One region of the Pseudomonas sp. 8(2025) genome, then DNA from elsewhere that is predicted to be linked to it. Evidence: riboswitches for the same ligand, from Rfam matches in the RefSeq annotation. Region 1 holds a riboswitch; each other region holds the start of a gene.

The links. A riboswitch is a leader RNA that binds a small molecule or an ion and turns the genes downstream of it on or off. The one in region 1 is predicted to bind cobalamin.
Region 2: linked by a shared signal. The riboswitch ahead of cobO (cob(I)yrinic acid a,c-diamide adenosyltransferase) and the one ahead of ACUXVH_RS26405 (CbtB domain-containing protein) in region 1 are both predicted to bind cobalamin.
Region 3: linked by a shared signal. The riboswitch ahead of ACUXVH_RS10725 (TonB-dependent receptor) and the one ahead of ACUXVH_RS26405 (CbtB domain-containing protein) in region 1 are both predicted to bind cobalamin.

What each region holds. Positions count from the first base shown of each region.
Region 1 covers NZ_JBQOIE010000017.1:28,700-30,954, reverse strand. Annotated here, with positions in the region: gene cobW (cobalamin biosynthesis protein CobW) at 1-336, opposite strand, end outside; cobalamin riboswitch at 435-646, opposite strand; cobalamin riboswitch at 788-1,013, shown strand; gene ACUXVH_RS26405 (CbtB domain-containing protein) at 1,110-1,298, shown strand; gene ACUXVH_RS26400 (CbtA family protein) at 1,310-2,011, shown strand; gene ACUXVH_RS26395 (cobalamin biosynthesis protein) at 2,008-2,255, shown strand, end outside.
Region 2 covers NZ_JBQOIE010000019.1:27,023-29,277, reverse strand. Annotated here, with positions in the region: gene ACUXVH_RS27485 (PQQ-dependent sugar dehydrogenase) at 1-88, opposite strand, end outside; gene ACUXVH_RS27480 (hypothetical protein) at 159-740, opposite strand; cobalamin riboswitch at 912-1,144, shown strand; gene cobO (cob(I)yrinic acid a,c-diamide adenosyltransferase) at 1,226-1,837, shown strand; gene ACUXVH_RS27470 (cobyrinate a,c-diamide synthase) at 1,848-2,255, shown strand, end outside.
Region 3 covers NZ_JBQOIE010000004.1:241,383-243,637, forward strand. Annotated here, with positions in the region: gene ACUXVH_RS10720 (NAD-dependent epimerase/dehydratase family protein) at 1-786, opposite strand, end outside; cobalamin riboswitch at 1,150-1,354, shown strand; gene ACUXVH_RS10725 (TonB-dependent receptor) at 1,465-2,255, shown strand, end outside.

The DNA of each region.
Region 1 (2,255 bases):
GGGCAGCGCCAGGCCGGAGGTCTCGATGAGGATGTGGTCCAGGTCGCCACGGCGCGCCACCAGTTCGCGCATCACCGGGAAGAACTCCTCCTGCACGGTACAGCACAGGCAACCGTTGGCCAGCTCGTAGACTCGGCCGCTGGCCTCTTCCTCGGTGCAGCCGATGGCGCATTGCTTGAGGATTTCGCCGTCGATGCCCAGCTCGCCGAATTCGTTGACGATCACCGCAATGCGCCGGCCCTGGGCGTTGTCCAGCATGTGCCGGAGCAAGGTGGTCTTACCCGAGCCAAGGAAGCCGGTGACGATGGTGACGGGAAGTTTGGCCAGTGTTTTCATCGGATGCCCTTTGGCAAAAGGAGGCGGGCAAACGGGACGAGAACCGCAACGCCGGGCGCGCGGAGATTTCGCCACCGGATCACCCCGCCCGGTTGTAGTGAGAATCTTGGATCGAGGCAGGTCTCCTGGCTGAGGGCTTGCCAGTCGTCGGACCGGCGATTGCTGCGCCTTCCCACCGGCGTCGTCGACGCCCATGCAGTGGCCTTGCAGCAATCGAACCCTTCACAGTTGCGGGGGCAGCCGCGGCATCGACCGCGTTCCCTTCTTAGCTTCGACCCGTGGCCGAAGAACCTCGAAAGCGCAAGGCTACGCAGAGCCAGGGGGACGGTCAATCGACAATGCGCCCGTAGCAGCCGGCTTGCCGGCGAAAGAGCCATTGAACCTTGCGCGAGCGCGGCGCACACCTGCGCAGCGGTCACGGCAATTGACGCCCCTGCCCCGCCCATGATCTCCTACACACCTTGTTACGGGTGCCCCTTACAGGGTGAAACGGGAAACCGGTGAATCACGTGCTTAACTAAAAAGCCGTGGCCAGTCCGGTGCTGCCCCCGCAACGGTAAGCGAGCGAAGTGTCAGATCCACTGTGCCAAGGCATGGGAAGGCGACACTTGCTGGCACGGCATGACACAGCCCTGCCCCTCGCAAGCCCGGAGACCGGCCCGCAACACTTACATAACAACCCGCGGTGGGCGGGCGCTGTTGCAAACCCTGCGTGGCCATCACGCGGGGTTTTCCTGCGCCTCTACCCCGCTGACACTCCAGAGGGAAGCGCCATGTCGATCATCAGCAGCACCAGCCACTCCGCCAGCACGACCTCCACCCTGAGCCAGCGCCTGGTGGCCGCCATCGGCGCCTCGATCCTCGGCGCGTGCCTGGTGTACTTCGCCGGCTTCTCCCACATCGAGGCGGTGCACAACGCGGCCCACGACACCCGCCACAGCGCCGCCTTCCCTTGCCATTGAGACCTGCCGACATGATCAAGCGTATCGCGCAAACCGCAGGTTTCACCGGCCTCTTGGCCGCCCTGCTGCTGACCCTGCTGCAAAGCTTCTGGGTCGCCCCGTTGATCCTGCAGGCGGAAACCTATGAAAAGGCCCCCGCGGCCGAAGTCCATGAGCACGTCGAAGGCGCCATGGCCGCCCACAGCCACGATGCCGAAGCCTGGGAGCCGGAAGACGGCTGGCAGCGCGTGCTGTCCACCACCGGAGGCAACCTGGTGGTGGCCGTGGGCTTCGCCCTGATGCTGGCCGGCCTCTACACCCTGCGCGCGCCGAACCGCACGTCCCAGGGCCTGCTCTGGGGCCTGGCCGGCTATGCCACCTTCTGCCTGGCGCCGACCCTGGGCCTGCCGCCGGAACTGCCGGGCACCGCCGCAGCCGACCTGGCACAGCGGCAGATCTGGTGGGTCGGCACCGCCGCCTCCACCGCTGTGGGCATTGCCCTGATCGTGTTCGCCCGCAACTGGCTGCTGAAGGTCCTGGGCGCGGCCATCATCGCCGTACCCCACGTGATCGGCGCGCCGCAGCCGGAAGTGCATTCGATGCTGGCCCCGGAAGAACTGGAAGCGCAATTCAAGATCGCCTCGCAGCTGACCAATGCGGCCTTCTGGCTGGCCCTCGGGCTGATCAGCGCCTGGTTGTTCCGGCGCAAGAGCGCGGGCCAGTACTCGGCATGATCGAAGTGAGCGCAGCGCCGACCCTGGTGGTCGGCCTGGGCTGCCAGAAAGGCTGCCCGGTGACCACGCTGCGCGCCTTGCTCGACCAGGTCCTGGCGGCGCACCAGTGGCAGGCCCGACAGGTCCTGGCCCTGGCCAGCATCGACCTCAAGCGCAACGAACCCGGCCTGCTGCAACTGGCGGAGCAACTGGAACTGCCGCTGACCTGTTTCAGCAGCGGCCAGCTCGCCCCCTTTGCCCTGCG
Region 2 (2,255 bases), on a different contig from region 1:
CGTCGGACACCTGCAGGCTGGAAGTTTCGCCGCAGGCGGCGAGGCCGGCGGCGATGGCGATCAGTAGGCTGTGCTGAAGCTTGAGCATGCGAATTTCCCTATGAGTGCACGGACGTCGTAGTCATAGAGAAGCATAGCCAGTCGATGGTTCCGCCCGATCAGCGGGCCTCCTTGAAGAGCACGGCGACGCCCGGGTGGTAGTGGCCGGCCTCGTTGTGCAGCTTGCGATAGGCGTAGGGGAAGTACCAGGCCACGGCGCAACAGTGCTCTTTCTGCAGTTCGTCGAGCATGTCCTGGAGCTCTTCCGGGGTAGCGCTGTGCTGGGATTTTTGTGGGGCAACGAACAGGCAACCCAGTCTCAGGTCGCTGGCGTAGCTGATCTTTCTTGCATCCTGGGCAACGTCCAGCAGTGCCTGGGTCAGGTTCAGGCTGTTGACCCTTGGCCAGCGCTGGGTGGCGTGGATGTAGGCGCGCTCTTCCTTGGTGGCCAGGTACAGGTCGGTGCGGGCGTTGCGCGCACCTTCTTCCTGCTGTTTCCTGCTGGGGCTGTGTTCCAGGCTGACCATCTCGGCCATCCAGGCCGCCGCGCTGAGCAGCCCGAGATTGGCCTGCTCGTCGAACCAGTAGGGCGTTTCGTTATCGCCGCGAACCGCGTTGTAGCGATCGATGCAATCGAACCAGCGTTCCAGCATCGGGCGCAGGAATTCCAGCTTCGGATTGCTGATGATCATGCCTTGCATCGAACTCACCCCTTATTGTTGTGTGGTTGGCGCCTGGGGCGCTGAAAAGTGGCTATTTGATATCATTGCTCTGAGTGTGGCACAAGATTGGCGTCAGTTTATTGATGCAGTGCAGTTTTGTGCCGGGGGCGACGGCCGGCTTTAATTGACGCTCCACCCCCAACCCTCTAACCTTCGCGACTTGTTTCAGGTGCTCTGTGGCCGGTGGCCGACAGAGTGAAACAGGGAAGCCGGTCAGGGTCTGTTCCAGTGATGGAGCCGACGACGATTCCGGCGCTGCCCCCGCAACGGTAGATGAGTCAAGACTGCGCCTGACGCCACTGTGTCAATGACACGGGAAGGCGCGCAGTCCGGCAGCCATGCCGCTCATGAGCCCGGAGACCGGCCTGATCCATCCAACGGCATCACGGTGGGCGATGCCAGGCTAGCGCCGTCTGTTCCTTTTCCCTGCCCCCCGTTCCCCAGCCCCAACGGAGAGCTGCCCCATGAGTGAATCCCCCGATCGTGACGAGCGCCATCTGGCGCGCATGTTGCGCAAAAAAGCCGTGATCGATGAACGCATTGCCAACTCGCCCAACGAATGCGGCCTGCTGCTGGTATTGACCGGCAACGGCAAGGGCAAGAGCAGCTCGGCCTTCGGCATGCTGGCGCGGTCCATGGGCCACGGCATGCAGTGTGGCGTGGTGCAGTTCATCAAGGGGCGTAACAGCACCGGCGAAGAACTGTTCTTCCGGCGTTTCCCCGAGCAGGTGCGCTTTCACGTGATGGGCGAAGGCTTTACCTGGGAAACCCAGGATCGCCAGCGCGATATCGCTGCGGCTGAAGCCGCCTGGGCGGTTTCCAGGGAGTTGCTGAGCAACCCGGATATTGGCCTGGTGGTGCTCGACGAGCTGAACATTGCCCTCAAGCACGGCTACCTGGACCTGGATCAGGTGCTCAGTGACCTGCAGGCACGTCCGCCCATGCAGCATGTGGTAGTGACCGGTCGCGGCGCCAAGCCGGAGATGATCGAGCTGGCCGATACCGTGACCGAGATGGGCATGGTCAAGCACGCCTTCCAGGCCGGGATCAAGGCGCAGAAAGGTGTCGAGCTGTGAGCGTGAATTCATGACTGATGTTCGTCATTGCCCGGCAGTGTTGATCGCCGCACCGGCTTCCGGCCAGGGCAAGACCACGGTGACCGCGGCCCTGGCCCGCTTGCACCGCAACCGGGGGCGCAAGGTCCGGGTCTTCAAGTGCGGCCCGGATTTCCTCGACCCGATGATTCTTGAGCGCGCCAGTGGTGCCGCGGTGTACCAGTTGGACATGTGGATGGTGGGCGAGCAGGAAAGCCGCCGTCTGCTCTGGGAGGCGGCGGGAGAGGCCGACCTGATTCTGATCGAAGGGGTCATGGGCCTGTTCGATGGCACCCCTTCCAGCGCCGATCTGGCGCGGCATTTCGGCGTGCCGGTGCTGGGGGTGATCGATGGCACCGCCATGGCCCAGACCTTCGGCGCCCTGGCTCTGGGCCTGGCG
Region 3 (2,255 bases), on a different contig from region 1:
GCCGCTGATCTGCTGCAGGGCGCCAATCAGATCGTTGAGGGTGGTCACCCCGCCGAGCCCGACATTGGTGGCATCGGCTGCCGGCGCGGGGCATTCCAGGCCCTGCACCAGGATCTTCACCAGGTCCGCGACATAGACGAAGTCGCGGGTCTGCCCGCCATCGCCGAACAGGGTGATGGGCCGCCCGGCCTTGGCCCGCTCGCTGAAAATGCTGATCACCCCGGAATACGGCGATGAAGGGTCCTGGCGCGGGCCGAAGATATTGAAAAAGCGCAGGATCACCGGTTCCAGCCCATGCTGGCGGCGGTAGAAGTCCAGGTAGTACTCGCTGGCGAGCTTGTCCGCCGCGTAGGGCGTGAGGGGAGATTTAGGGGTGTCTTCGGCAATCGGCGTGCCCTCGCCGTTATTGCCATAGACCGCAGCACTGGAGGCGAACACCACGCGGCGGATACCGGCCGCGGTCATCGCCTCGCACAGGCGCAGGGTGGCGATGAAATTGCTCTGGTGGGTGGCCACCGGGTCTTCGACCGAAGCCTGGACCGACGCCACAGCAGCCAGATGCACCACGGCATCGCAGCCCTGAACGGCATCCGCCAGGAGTGCCGCATCGGCGGCATCCCCCACCAGCAGTTCCAGGCCAGCATCGCCCATGGGCAGATTGCCGACCTTGCCCGTGGAAAGGTCGTCCAGAACCCGCACCGCATAACCCTTGGCCAGCAGTGCATCCACGAGGTGAGAACCGATAAAACCAGCGCCCCCAGTAACCAGTATCCGTTCGGCAGACATAGATCATTCCAAAGAGAAAAACCGCGGCTACGCCGTCTGAAGCTAGCACAGCCAACGGATCAGCCCTGGCTACTTGCCATCCTGGCCATCATGTTTTGTTTGGCTGCTCTGCCCCATAGGCTGTTTCGCCTTTTTTCGGAGCAGAGTTCAGAGCTTTGGCGTCAAAAAAAAACTCAAGATAATCAATCGCTCAGCGCCGACATACTGGGTCAGAAAAGCAAAATCGTCAATAATGCGTCGATATTTGTCGATTATTTAAGCGCCAGGAAAAATAGGTCAATATATTGACTTTCCCAACATAAAGCGCTGAAACCGCCGCCGTAGCTGGCCACATGCCATTGACGCAAGGGCTCGGCAGTGCTCATATGCGCGCCAGTTTCAGGTGTCCCATGCCGCCGTGCATGGGGTTAAACGGGAAGCCGGTGCGTCATTTCGATGATCAGTCCGGCGCTGCCCCCGCAACGGTAAGCGAGCGAAGCATTCGACAGACCACTGTGCCAAGGCATGGGAAGGTGAATGCCTCATGACCCTCGCAAGCCCGGAGACCGGCCTGCAACTTCGTTTGACAACCCCGCGGTGGGCGGGCGCAGTCCGGTTTTCGTGGGCGCGGCTGCCCGCGATTCCCTATGCGTTGTTCCCTCCGGGATTCATTCATTCCTTACAAGTAGTAGGAATCGCATGTCCCGCACCTCCTTGCTGCAACACCTGGCGAGCCCCTCGCTGTGTTTCACCCTCCTGCCTTGCATGGCCTACCCGGCGCTGGCCTTGGCTGAACAGAAAACCTCCCTGGTCTTGCCCGAGACCCAAGTGAACGGAGTCTCCAGCGCCCCGCAAACCTCTCTGGACACGCCCCTGCCCGCCGGCTCGCGGCTGAACCTCACGGCCCTGGAGACTCCGGCCAGCACCAGCAGCCTGGGCAACGACGCCATCAGCAACCGCAACAACCTCACGGTGCAGGATGCCGTTACCCGCTCCCCCGGCATCACCAGCATCGCCACCCCGGGCAACGGCAATACCGCACTGTCGGCCCGCGGCTTTACCGGGCACTCCTCGGTGATGACCCTGTTCGACGGCGCGCGCCTGTACACCGGCGCCGGCAGCCAGACCTTCCCGGTGGACCCGTGGATGGTCGAGCGCATCGACGTGATCCGCGGCCCGGCCTCGGTGCTGTACGGGGAAGGCGCCACCGGCGCGGTGATCAACGTGATTGCCAAGAAGCCCTTCGACGGTGAGATCCACAACCACCTGCGCCTGGGCTATGGCTCCCATGATCGCCAGCAACTGGGCCTGGACAGCGGCGGCTCGCTGACCGATACCCTGAGCTACCGCCTGACCCTGAACCAGCAACAGAGCAATGGCTGGGTCGACCAGGGCCAGTCACGCAGCCTGGCACTCAGCGCGGCGTTACGCTGGCAAGCCACCGACGACCTCGGTTTCACCCTGGCCCATGAACGCGGTGAAAGCGAACC